4 regions of the Cellulosimicrobium sp. AB352 genome follow, and region 1 is predicted to be linked to each of the others. Evidence: predicted binding sites of a transcription regulator. Region 1 holds the regulator's gene; each other region holds the start of a gene.
What was found. The regulator HrcA, encoded in region 1, represses chaperone genes, less so after heat shock. The targets are predictions, from matches to a motif close to TTNGCACTCGNNNNNNNCGAGTGCNAA.
Positions count from the first base shown of each region.

Region 2: ACPCUX_RS05640 (FmdB family zinc ribbon protein) is a predicted target of HrcA. The motif match lies at 1,390-1,416, and genes of this name have one in related genera.
Region 3: groES (co-chaperone GroES) is a predicted target of HrcA. The motif match lies at 1,807-1,833, and genes of this name have one in related genera.
Region 4: groL (chaperonin GroEL) is a predicted target of HrcA. The motif match lies at 1,534-1,560, and genes of this name have one in related genera.

Region 1 is NZ_JBMVFX010000003.1:74,742-77,897, reverse strand. It holds gene dnaJ (molecular chaperone DnaJ) at 1-609, opposite strand, end outside; gene hrcA (heat-inducible transcriptional repressor HrcA) at 716-1,732, opposite strand; gene ACPCUX_RS03300 (MFS transporter) at 1,812-3,156, opposite strand, start outside.
Region 2 is NZ_JBMVFX010000005.1:170,538-173,693, reverse strand. It holds gene ACPCUX_RS05645 (penicillin acylase family protein) at 1-1,219, opposite strand, end outside; gene ACPCUX_RS05640 (FmdB family zinc ribbon protein) at 1,509-1,811, shown strand; gene ACPCUX_RS05635 (SAF domain-containing protein) at 1,996-2,721, shown strand; gene mscL (large conductance mechanosensitive channel protein MscL) at 2,852-3,156, shown strand, end outside.
Region 3 is NZ_JBMVFX010000002.1:188,906-192,061, reverse strand. It holds gene ACPCUX_RS02350 (glutamate--cysteine ligase) at 1-464, opposite strand, end outside; gene ACPCUX_RS02345 (class I SAM-dependent methyltransferase) at 461-1,738, opposite strand; gene groES (co-chaperone GroES) at 1,977-2,273, shown strand; gene ACPCUX_RS02335 (WhiB family transcriptional regulator) at 2,463-2,753, opposite strand; gene ACPCUX_RS02330 (MerR family transcriptional regulator) at 3,058-3,156, shown strand, end outside.
Region 4 is NZ_JBMVFX010000005.1:66,303-69,458, reverse strand. It holds gene groL (chaperonin GroEL) at 1-1,338, opposite strand, end outside; gene ACPCUX_RS05205 (glycoside hydrolase family 15) at 1,628-3,097, shown strand; gene ACPCUX_RS05200 (phytoene desaturase family protein) at 3,144-3,156, opposite strand, start outside.

The sequences.
Region 1 (3,156 bases):
GCCCTCGCCCGAGCACTCCGCGCACGGCTCGGGGATGACCGTGCCGAAGCCCTGGCACGCGGCGCACGGCGCGCTCGTCATGACCTGGCCGAGGAACGAGCGCGCGACGCGCTGGACCGTGCCGCGGCCGTGGCACACCTCGCACGTGCGGGGCGAGGTGCCCGGACGGCAGCAGGTGCCGCCGCACGTGCCGCACACGACCGCCGTGTCGACCTGGAGCTCGCGCTGCGCGCCGAACGTCGCCTCGGAGAGGTCGATGTCGAGCCGCACGAGCGCGTCCTGGCCGCGGCGGGCGCGCGGGATCGGGCCCTGCTGCGCCTGGGCGCCGCCGAAGAACGTCTCGAAGATGTCCTGGAAGCCGAAGCCGCCGCCCATGGGGCCGCCGCCCCCGCCGCCGGGGGCGCTGGGGTCGACGCCGAGGTCGTACTGCTGGCGCTTCTCCGGGTTGGACAGCACCTCGTAGGCGCGCGCGACGTCCTTGAAGCGGTCGCCCGCCTCCTCGCCCGCGACGTCCGGGTGCAGCTCGCGCGCGAGCTTGCGGTACGCCTTCTTGATCTGGTCCTGGCTGGCGTCACGGGCCACGCCGAGGATCTCGTAGTAGTCGCTCACACGTCACTCTCTGCTGGTGCGGGTCGTGAGGCCGGCGCGGGGCCGGTCGGGAGGGGTCGGGGGTGGTCGTCGAGCGGGCCCGCCGCGGGCGGGGAGACCGCGGGGCTCACGTGCCGAGCACCCGTGACAGGTAGCGCGCGACCGCGCGCACCGCCGCGATGGTGCCGGGGTAGTCCATGCGGGTCGGCCCGATCGAGCCGACGAGCGCGACCGTGTCACCGTCGTTACCGTAACCGGTCGTCACGACGGAGGTCTCCGCGAGGCCCTCGAGCTGGGTCTCGCGACCGATCCGGACGCTCACGCCCGACTCGGCGGCCATCTCGGTGAGCAGCCCGAGCAGGACGACCTGCTCCTCGAGCGCCTCGAGGACGGGGCGCAGCGCGTGCTCGAACCGCATGCCCGCGCGCGCGAGGTTCGCCGTGCCCGCGAGGACGAGGCGCTCCTCGCTCTCCTCCGCGAGCGTCTGGGCGACGAGGTCGCCCACCGCGCGGACGAGCGGGGCGTCGTCGGGGTGGAAGCTCTCGGTCACGGCGGCGAGGCCGGGCGCGAGGTCCGTGAGGCGCTTGCCCGCGGCCGCGGCGTTGAGCCGCGCGCGCACCTCGACGAGCGTGCCCTCGTCCGGCAGGCTCGCGACCTCGAGCGTGCGCTGCTCGACGCGACCCGTGTCCGTGATGATGACGACGAGGAGCCGCGACTCGCCGACGGGCACGAGCTCGAGGTGGCGCAGGCCCGACCGGCTCAGCGACGGGTACTGCACGACGGCGACCTGGCCGGTGAGCTGGGCGAGCAGGCGCCCGGCGCGCGCGATGACGTCGTCGAGGTCCACGCCCTCGGACAGGAAGGTCTCGATGGCGCGCTTCTCCGGCGCGGACAGCGGCTTGACGCCCGAGAGGCGGTCCACGAAGAGCCGGTATCCCTTGTCCGTCGGGATCCGGCCCGCGGACGTGTGCGGCTGGGCGATGTACCCCGCGTCCTCGAGAGCCGCCATGTCGTTGCGGATCGTGGCGGGCGAGACGCCGAGGCTGTGGCGCTCGGTGAGCACGCGCGAACCCACGGGCTCGCGCGTGAGGACGTAGTCCTCGACGATGGCCCGCAGCACCTCGAGCCGGCGCTCCTCGCTCACGTCCACCTCCCGCGTGCCGCACCGTCGCCGCCCGGGCGGGCGTGCGGGAGTCGGCACTCTCGACCTCCGAGTGCCAATCCTACGCGTCCGCGCGGCCCGTCCGGCGGTCCTCCGCTCGTCGCGAACGCAGGTCGAGGAGGCCGACGACGAGCGCGACCGCGACGAGGCCGATCGTCACCAGGAGCGCGCGCCCGGTCGCGTCCGCCGCCGAGTCGCCGCTCGCGAGCCCGCCGTAGTAGACGGACAGGACCACGGAGATCCCGACGGCCGACCCGATGCGCTGGCCGAGCTGCAGCATGCTGCCCGCCACCCCGGCCCGGCTCACCGGCACCTCGGACAGCGTGAGCGTCTGGTTCGGCGCGATGACCGTCCCGCTGCCCGCGCCCGCGACGAGCAGCGCGACCGCGAGCGCCGGGCCGACGGCGCCCGGGTCGTCCCCGAGCGTGCGCACGACGACCTCCGCCGCGACCACCCCCACGAGCACGAGCACGACGCCGCCGACGACGAGCTCGCGGCCCCAGCGCGCGACCCAGCGGCCCGAGAACCACGCCGACACGCCCGACGCGACCGCGAACGGCGTGCCGACGAGCCCCGCCTGGAGCGGCGTGTACCCCAGCTCGTCCTGGAGGTAGAGCGTGACGACGAGGAAGATGCCCGTGAACCCGGCGAAGTACGCGAGGCCGAGCAGCGCGCCGTTGCGGAAGGACCCGAGCCCCACGACCTGCGGGTCGAGCACGGCCTCGCCCGTGCGCCGCTGGTAGCGCCGCTCCCACCCGACGGCGGCCACCACGGCGGCCGCGGCCGGCACGAGCCACCACCAGCGCGACGCGTCGTCGCCGCGGCCCGTCGTCGTGACGAACGGCATCATCACGCCGAGGGTCGCGGCGCCGAGCAGGCCCAGCCCGACGAGGTCCAGCCGGCGCGGCCCGCGCGCCGCGCCCGACCCGGTGCGCGGCGGCCCGGGCACGAGGCGCCACGCGAAGGGCAGGAGCACGGCGACGACGGGGATGTTCACGAGGAACACCCACCGCCACCCCGTCTCCGGGCCCGCCGCGGCGATGATGAGCCCGCCCAGCAGGGGCCCGAGCGCCGTCGAGACGCCGATGGTCGCGCCGAACATGCCGAACGCGCGCCCGCGCTCGTACCCGCGGAACTGCTGCTGGATGAGACCGACGACCTGCGGGTTGAGGACGCCCGCGCTCACGCCCTGGAGCAGGCGCGCGACGCCGAGCCACGTGTCGGTCGGCGCGAGCCCGGACGCGAGGCTCATGAGCGCGAAGCCCAGGAGGCCCGCGATGAAGAGCGGTCGTCGTGCGCCCGCGTCGCCCAGGCGCCCGGCGGGCACCAGCGCGAGCCCGAACGCGAGCGTGTAGCCGGCGACGACGAGCTGGAGCTGGGTCGGGCCCGCGTCGAGCGACGACTCG
Region 2 (3,156 bases), on a different contig from region 1:
CGATCGGCCCGTGGAGCGTCGAGCGGACCTCGATCTCGACGTCGTCGCCCCCGGCGACGCGCAGCGTCTCGGTGCGGGTCTCCAGCGGGACCCACTCGTCGCCGCGCAGGTAGGTGTCGTCGCGCACGCGCTCGACGAAGAAGTCGGTGACGTCGGCGCCCATGTTCGTCAGGCCCCAGGCGAGCTGGGCGTTGTGCCCGATGACCACGCCGGGGAAGCCGGCGAACGAGAAGCCCGCGACGTCGAACCCGCACGCCGGGGAGACCTCGTTGCAGTGCAGCCCGACCTGCGCCCAGATGCCGGGCGCCCCGAGGGCGAGGTGCGGGTCGTTCGCGAGGATCGGCTTGCCCGACGCCGTGTGCTCGCCGGAGACGACCCACGAGTTCGAGCCGGTGCCCTCGCCGCGCCCGATCAGCACGGGGACGGCGCCGAGCGCGCGGTCCGCGGCCTCGAGCGCGGCCTGGAGGTGGTCGGAGCCGTACTCGGCGCGGGCCTGCGGGCCCAGGTCGAGCGCGACCTGCTGCGGGTTCTCGAGCTCGCCGGGGTCGAGGATCGGCGCGTTGAGCTCGGACGGGTAGGCGGGGAACAGCTCCGCGACGCGCGCCGTGTCCTGGAGCGTGCCGTAGGCCAGCGCGCGGTCGAGCTCGTCGTCGTAGTTGCCGCGCAGGTCCCAGGCCATCGCCTTGAGCCATGCGAGCGAGTCGACCGGGTCCCAGGGCTCGGGCTCGGCGACGTCGACCTGCAGCCCGAGCACCGTGTACTCGAGCGCGATCTCCGACGGGCTGCGGTTCTCCAGGTAGGCGTTCACGCCCTCCGCGTACGCCTGGAGGTACGCCTTCGTCTCGGGGGAGACGACGTCCCACTCCTCCTCCGCGACCTGGCGCCAGCCGAACGTGCGCGTCACGGTGTCGGCGGCGATCGCGTCCGGGTTGTCGCCGACGAGCTCGGCGAGCCGCCCCGACGTGACGTGCCGGCGGTAGTCCATCTCGAAGAAGCGGTCCTGCGCCTGGACGTAGCCCTGGGCGCGGAAGAGGTCCTCGGGGGTGTCGGCGTAGATCTGCGGCACGCCCTGGGCGTCGCGCAGCACGGTCACCTCGCTGCCGAGGCCGGGCACGGAGATCTCGCCGGACGCCTGCGGGAGCGGGCGCCGGACGGTGACCACGACGAACGCGGCACCCGCGACGAGCGCGACGACGAGCAGCGCCGCCACGCCGATCAGGACGCGCCGGCGCGCGGACCGGCGACGGCGCCGCGGCGGGGCCGCAGCCTCGCCCGGGGTCGCGGGGTCGGCACCGGTGGCGGGGTCACCGGCGGGGGCCTCGGCGGGTTCGTGCGCAGACACGGATGCGAGACTACCCCGGCCCTGCCCGGGCGCCGGTCCGCGTATGATTAGCACTCGGAAGTTTCGAGTGCCAGGCGGTGTTGACACCGTCGACCAGGCCGAGACCGTCCCGATCCCGACCCGCCGGTGGCCGCCTCGACGGCCGTCTCGTGAACGAGGAGAACCCGTGCCCACCTACGCCTACACCTGCACCGCCTGCGGTCACGCCTTCGACATCCACCAGTCGTTCAGCGACGACGCCCTCACGGTGTGCCCCGAGTGCTCGGGCCGCCTGCGCAAGGTGTTCTCCTCCGTGGGCGTGACGTTCAAGGGCTCCGGCTTCTACCGCACGGACTCGCGGTCCGGCGGGAAGACGTCGACGGCGCCCGCCGCCTCGACGTCCAGCGCGTCGTCGTCCTCGTCGTCGTCCTCGTCGTCGGGCGGCACGAGCTCGGGCGGCGCGTCGAGCAGCTCTGCCGCGTCGTCCTGACCTGACGCGGCGCCGCCGGGTCGCTCGCCCCTGACGCGCCCGGGCTCCGGCGTCGGCGCCGCACCGGTGCGCGGCCGACCACAGCGGGTCGGCCGGCTCACGGTGCGCGGGCCGCGCGCCGCGTCGTCCACAGACCGCCGCGCACCGCGGCCACCGGCCCGCCGCGCGCGGCTACCGTCGCGCCATGCCTCGCTCCTCCCGCCCGCCCGGCCCGTCAGCCCACCCCGGCCGCGCCGCCGCCCGGCGGCGGCTGCTGCACGGCCTGTGGGGGCGGTCCCGGTTCGTGGTCGCCGCGCTGTGCTGCGGGCTCGCCGCGTCGGTCGTCGTCGGCGCGCTGCGGCCCCCGCCCCCGCCGACGGCTCCCGCCGTCGTGACGGCCCGCGCGGTGCCGCCCGGCACCACGCTCGCGGCACCCGACGTGCGGGTGGACCACGTCCCGGCCTCCCTCCTGCCCGCCGGGGCACCGGCCCGGGCCGACGACGTCGTCGGACGCCGCGCGACCGTCGCCCTGCCGGAAGGCACGCTCCTCCAGGACGGCCTCGTCGCGGGAGGAGAGCTCGCCGCCGGGGCGCCCGACGGGACCGTGGTCGCGCCCGTCCGGCTCGACCCGGGCGTCGCCGCGCTCCTCGGGCCGGGTGACCGCGTCGACCTGCTGGCCGCGGGCGACCCCGCGCTCGCCCCGGCGCCCACGGAACCCGCGGAGACGGGGTCCGCTCCCCCGGACGACCCGTACCTGGCCCGCGCCGCGGTCGTCGTGCCGGCACCCGAGCCCGACGACGGCGGCGGCCTGCTCGGCACCGGTGGGTCAGGCTCCGACGTCGTGACGCTCGTCGCGGTACGCCCCGAGGAGGCCGTCCGGCTGGCGGCACGGACCGGGCACGCCCCCGTCACGGCCGTCCTGGTCCCGTGACGACACCACGAGACCGCCGACCCGCCGGGCGAAGCCGTTGCCGCTCGCCGCGCCCGTTGGCAGGATCGCGCGTGCACGTCTGGTGGCGCCGCCGCCACGCGTGCCCGTCGACAGGAGAGGGAAGCAGCACATGAAGGGCGTGTTCCAAGGGTTCAAGGAGTTCGTGCTCCGGGGCAACGCGATCGACCTGGCGGTCGGCGTCGTCATCGGGGCCGCGTTCTCCGGCGTCGTCACGGCGATCGTCGAGGACTTCATCAACCCCCTCATCGGGGCGATCTTCGGCAAGCCCGACCTCACCGGCCTGTGGGACATCACGCTGCGCGCGGGGAACGAGGCGAAGGACATCCCGCCCTCCGTCATCTCCGTCGGCGGGGTCCTCAACGCGATCCTCCAGTTCCTCATCATCGCCATCGCCCTCTACTTCGTCATCGTCCT
Region 3 (3,156 bases), on a different contig from region 1:
ACCTTGGCGCGGTCCTCGATGCCGACGTGCACGTGCACGCCGTAGATGAGCATCTGCCGCCCCCACCACTGGGTGCGGTCGATGAGCGTGGTGTAGCGCTGCTTGTCGGTGACCTTCTGCTGCGCCCAGCGCGCGAACGGGTGCGTGCCCGCGCTCATGAGCTCGACGCGCAGCGGGTCCGTCACGGCGCGCAGCTCCTCGACCGAGCGCTGCAGGTCGCGGCCGGCCTCGCCCACCGTGCGGCACACGCCGCTCACGACCTCGACCGTGTTGAGCAGGAGCTCCTGCTTGATCGACGGGTGCGGGCCGCCGTCGGCCGGGCGCACGGCGTCGAGCACGGTCTGCGCGACCTGCCGCAGGTCGCCCGAGTCGGCGTCGACGAGCGCGAGCTCCCACTCGAGCCCGACGGTCGAGCGCTCCGAGCGCGCGAAGGGGATCGCCGTGCGGCGCGGCAGGGCGCTCACCGGGGCCCGTCTTGCCCGGCGCCGGCCGGGGGAGCGGAGAGCGGCTCGACGACGAGTACCTGCTGGGAGCCGCCGACGCGCGTGAGGACGATCGTGGCCGTCGCGTCGCCCGTGAGGGCGAGCTGCCGCCGGAGCTGCTCCGGCGTGACGGCGGTGCCCCGCTTCTTGATCGTCAGACGACCGACGCCGCGCTCGCGCAGGTACGAGCGCAGCCGCTTGAGGCCGAACGGCATGGTGTCGAGCACGCGGTAGCCGCGCGCGAGCCCGTCCGCGAGCCCCGTCGCGTCGAGCGGCGCGGGGGAGTCGGTGGTCACGTACGCGATGGTCCGGTCGAGCAGGCGGCCGCCCAGCCCGCGCGCCGCGTGGGCGACGAGCCCCGCCCGGATCACGGCGCCGTCGGGCTCGTAGAGGTACTGCCCGACGGCGCCCACCTCGGGCACCACGTCCGCGTCGCCCGGGCGGTGGGCGATCCGTCGGGTCGTGGTGCGCGCGGTCCCGTCGGGCCCGGTCCACGACGACAGGACGAGCGCCGACCGGCCCGGTCCCTCGGGCGCGAGCGGGCCGAACCAGAGCCCGGCCTCCACGACGTCCCCGTCGACCGACACCCACTCGGTCTCGGCGTCCTCGGGCAGGCCGGCGTGCGGGATGCCCGGGCCGACCTTGATCCCGACCGCGGGCACACGCTCGCGCAGCGCCCACACCGCGTCGAGCGGTGGGGCGTAGGCCTTCGGGTCGAACACGCGCGTGCCGGCGCGGGTGCGGCGCGCCGGGTCGGCGTACACGCCCTCGATCCGCTCGCCCTCCAGGTCGAGCGCGAGCCCGTCGCCGTGGCGCACCTCGGCCTCGGGGAAGTGGCGCAGGTTGACGGTCGCGATCGCCGCGGTGAGCTCGTCGACGTCGGTCGCGAGCACCTCGAGCTCCGCGGCGGCGAACGCGAGCGCGTCGACGCCGATCCCGCTCGTGAGGTCCGCGACGCGCCGGATCCCCGCCTCCTGGTACCGCCGGGCGTGCAGGCCCGCGACGACGAGCCGGCTCGCCTGCTCCAGCCCCGCCTGCGTGAACAGCATGCCGTCGGCGAACGCCCCGAGCTTGCCGTGCGCCGCGGCGCGCAGCCGGGACTGGGTGAGGGCCGCTGCGGCCAGGTCCGGGTCGACGCCCTTCGCGCGCAGCCCTGCCGCGAGCACGAGCGCCTGCTGCTCGTCGTACGGCGGGAGCGCGCCGAGCAGGGCCCAGCCCTCGGGGCTGAGCAGCTTGGTGAGCGTGGCGGCGTCCATGGCGTCGATCCTTCCACGGGGGCCGGGGACCACGCGCAGCCGGGGCCCGGTCGTCCGCAGGACGGACGTTGGCACTCGCCTTGACCGAGTGCTAACCGGGACCTAGATTTGAGACGTGCCGCCACCGCTCGCGGAGGCGGCACCACGTGCGACCAGGCTGTCCGGCACCCGCGACGACGGCCAGCCGGTGCGCTCGACCCATCCGTTGCAGTTCTCACCGCGAAAGGGGAGGTCCGACGTGTCGGTCCCCATCAAGCCGCTCGAGGACCGGATCGTCGTGAAGGCCCTCGAGGCCGAGACCACGACCGCATCCGGCCTGGTCATCCCGGACACCGCCAAGGAGAAGCCCCAGGAGGGCGAGGTCCTGGCCGTCGGTCCGGGCCGTGTCGACGACAACGGCAACCGCGTCCCGCTCGACGTGACCGTCGGCGACAAGGTCATCTACAGCAAGTACGGCGGCACCGAGGTCAAGTACGGCGGCGAGGACTACCTCGTCCTGTCCGCGCGCGACATCCTCGCCGTGGTGGTCGGCTGACGCCGACCCGGTTCAGCAGCAGGGCCCCGCGACCGTCGGTCGCGGGGCCCTGCTGCGTTCCGTGGCCGGTCGCCCCACCGGTGGTCCCACGGGTCGTGCGCACGTGCGCCCGGTACGACGTCGGACCGGGGCCGTGCGGGTCTGCTGGTGGCGCGAAGGCACCGAGGTGGTGCCCGGGGAGAGGGTGCGTCAGCCGGTGCGGCGGGCGCCGCCCGCGAGGATGGCGGCGCGCTCGTCCTCGCTCAGGCCGCCCCACACCCCGTACGGCTCGCGCACGCGGAGCGACTGCTCGCGGCACTGCATCATCACGGGGCACGAGTGGCAGATCGCCTTCGCGGCCTCCGCTCGCCGTCGTCGCGTCGAGCCGCGCTCACCCTCGGGGTGGAAGAACAACGTGTCGTCCGCGTCGCGGCACGAACCCTGGTACTGCCATTCCCACAGCTCCATGACGGGCCCGGGGAGCCTCGAGATCTCTGCCATGCCGAACAACCTACAAGCGTTGCAAGACTTGTTCAAGCCCCCTGTGAGGAAAAAGTGAACGAGCAGGTTGAACCGCTCGTGGAGCGGTGCGAGGGGGTCAACCGCGTCGGCTGCTCCCGGCGCGCTGACGCGATCGGCGGCGCCCGGCGCGTTTGCGCGTGCAGCGAACAAATACGGCGCGGGTGTGGCGCGAAGGGTGCACGACTGTGACCTCTACGAGGTGGCGAGACGGGTGCCCGCTCGGCAGAATCGATCCATGACCTCAGTCCGGTCCGCCCCCGACCCCGAGGGAGCCCGACCGAGCATGACCTCGTCTCCCGGCCTCGCCGTCGCCGCCGTCGCGCGCCGGCTCGGCGTCGCGCCCGCGACCCTGCGCACCTGGGACCGTCGCTACGGCCTCGGC
Region 4 (3,156 bases), on a different contig from region 1:
GTCGATCGCGGCGCGCACGATCTGCGCACCGGTCGCCTCGTCGCCCTCGAGCTCGAGCTTCTCGAACGCCACGGCACCGGCCTGGATGAGCGCGACGCCACCACCGGCGACGATGCCCTCCTCGACGGCAGCCTTCGCGTTGCGGACGGCGTCCTCGATGCGGTGCTTGCGCTCCTTGAGCTCGACCTCCGTCGCGGCACCCGCCTTGATGACGGCCACGCCGCCGGCGAGCTTCGCGAGGCGCTCCTGGAGCTTCTCGCGGTCGTAGTCGGAGTCCGACTTCTCGATCTCGCCACGGATCTGGTTGACGCGACCCTGGATCAGGTCGGCGTCGCCCGCGCCCTCGACGATCGTGGTCTCGTCCTTCGTGACGACGACCTTGCGCGCCTGGCCGAGCAGGTCCAGCGTCGCGTTCTCGAGCTTGAGGCCCACCGTCTCGGTGATGACCTGGCCGCCGGTGAGGATCGCGATGTCCTGGAGCATGGCCTTGCGGCGGTCGCCGAAGCCCGGGGCCTTGACGGCGACGGACTTGAACGTGCCACGGATCTTGTTGAGCACCAGGGTCGCGAGCGCCTCGCCCTCGACGTCCTCGGCGATGATGAGGAGCGAGCGGCCGGCCTTCATGACCTGGTCGAGGACCGGGAGCAGGTCCTTCACGTTCGAGATCTTGGACTCGACGATGAGGACGTACGGGTCCTCGAGCACGGCCTCCTGGCGCTCGGGGTCCGTCTCGAAGTAGCGCGCGAGGAAGCCCTTGTCGAAGCGCATGCCCTCGGTGAGCTCGAGCTCGAGGCCGAACGTGTTCGACTCCTCGACCGTGATGACGCCCTCCTTGCCCACCTTGTCGAGGGCCTCGGCGATGAGCTCGCCGATCGCGGGGTCGCCGGCGGAGATGGCGGCCGTGGCGGCGATCTCCTCCTTGGTCTCGATGTCCTTCGCGGCGTTGAGCAGCTGCTCCGTCACCGCGTCGACGGCCTTCTCGATGCCGCGCTTGACGGCGATCGGGTTGGCGCCGGCCGCGACGACACGCAGGCCCTCGCGCACGAGCGCCTGGGCGAGCACGGTCGCGGTGGTCGTGCCGTCACCCGCGACGTCGTCGGTCTTCTTGGCGACCTCCTTGACGAGCTCCGCACCGATCTTCTCGTACGGGTCCTCGAGCTCGATCTCCTTGGCGATGGAGACGCCGTCGTTCGTGATGGTCGGCGCGCCCCACTTCTTGTCGAGCACGACGTTGCGGCCCTTGGGGCCGAGGGTGACCTTGACGGTGTCGGCGAGCGTGTTGAGCCCGCGCTCCATGCTCCGACGAGCCTCCTCGTCGAAGGCGATGATCTTGGCCATGGGGAATGATCCTCCGCTGGTGGCGTATGGCGGTCGGCCGGCGCCCGCGACGGACGGCCCACGACGGCGGCGTTCATGTCACGCCGCCAGGGCGGGCCTCACCTGTCGACCTGGTGGGTTGCGCCGCAGCCGCCTGAGCGGCTGCCTGCGCTGGTCACTTCTGTCACTCTCGTGACGAGAGTGCTAACGCCATTATTGGCACTCGCACGGTGCGAGTGCAAGACAGCGGCGCGCCACGCCGCCGCGTATCGCGAGGGGCGAAACCGAGCGCCGCGCGGCTCGCTCTAGGATGCGCGGTGTGATCCGCGCAACACCGTCGTGGCGCTCCCTCGCAGCCCTGGCCGGCTTCGTGCTGGTCCCTGCCCTCGGCCTGACCGCCGCGACCGCGGTCGCGGCGCCCTCGGGCGAGCACATCGACCTCTACCAGGACGGCGTCGCGGTGACGACCGGGCCCGACGGCGGCCCCGCGGTGCTGCGCCTCGCGCCCGGCGTGGGCGCGACCTACCTCGAGGGCAGCCGCGTGCTCGACCCGGCGGCGCTCGACCCCGGCGCGCTCGCCGCGGGCGTCGACCCCGCGGACGGCGAGGCGGACCGGCTCGCGCAGGTCGCCGGGGCGCGCCTCGACGCGACGGCCCTCCTCGACCCCGGTCTCGCCCACCAGACCGCCACCGCGTCGCGGGCCTGGCTCGCGTCCGGCGTCGTACCGGGGACAGGCGGGCCGTTCGCCGCGCTCGGCGAGGCGGCCCTCCTCGACCTGCGCGCGCTGACGCTCGACGACGGCGCCGCCCTCGCCGCGCCGTCGCCCAGGTGGCGCTACGTGTGGCCGCGCGACGCGTCGTTCACCGCGGCGGCGTTCGCACGCACCGGTCACGTCGACGACGCGCGCGCCGTCCTCGGCTTCCTCGCCCGGGTCCAGGAGGACGACGGCTCGTTCCACGCGCGCTACCTCCCCGACGGGTCGGGGGTCCCGGACGACCGGGGCATCCAGTCCGACGGCGTCGGCTGGGTCCTGTGGGCCACCGACGTCGTGCTGGAGGAGACGCCCGCCGCGGACCGCCCCGAGGTGGCCGCCGAGCTGCGCCCGCTGGTCGACGCCGCGACGGACCACGCGCTCGGGCTCGTCGACGGCGAGGACCCGCTGCCGCCGCCGTCGAGCGACTACTGGGAGGTCGAGCCCACGTCCCTCACGCTCGGGACCGCCGGACCGCTGCTCGCGGGCCTGGAGGCCGCGGCGGACGTGTACGCGGCCGCGGGCGAGGCGCCGCGCGCGCACGAGGCGACCCTCGCCGCCGCCCGTCTGCGCATGGCGGTCGAGCGCTCGTTCGGGTCCCAGGGCTACCCGCGCCACGTCACGGGCGGCGCGCGCGACGCCTCGACCGCGTTCGTGCTGCCGCCGTTCCAGCCGGAGCCGCTCGCCGGGGCGGACGAGGCCTGGCGCGCGTCCGTGCGCGAGATGCTGCGCCCGGCCGGCGGGCTCGCGCCGGGCGCGGGCTGGCGCGCCGACGGCATCTCGTGGACCCCCCAAACCACGCTGTACGCGCTGGCGGCGGCGTCGTCGTCCGACCCCGAGGACCGCGCCGACGCCGAGGAGTGGCTCCGCTGGGTCGACGACCACCGCACCGCGTCCGGGGCCATCCCGGAGAAGGTCCTCGCCGACGGCTCGCCCGCCGCCGTCGCGCCGCTGTCGTGGAGCTCCGCGCTCGTCGTGCTCGCGCTCGTGGAGCTCGGCAACCAGGGCACGCCGGGCGGCGCGGGCTGACGGTCCTCCTGGGCTCTCCCGGTCCGCCGCGGCCGGCGCGCCGGGGCTACCGGGTGGTC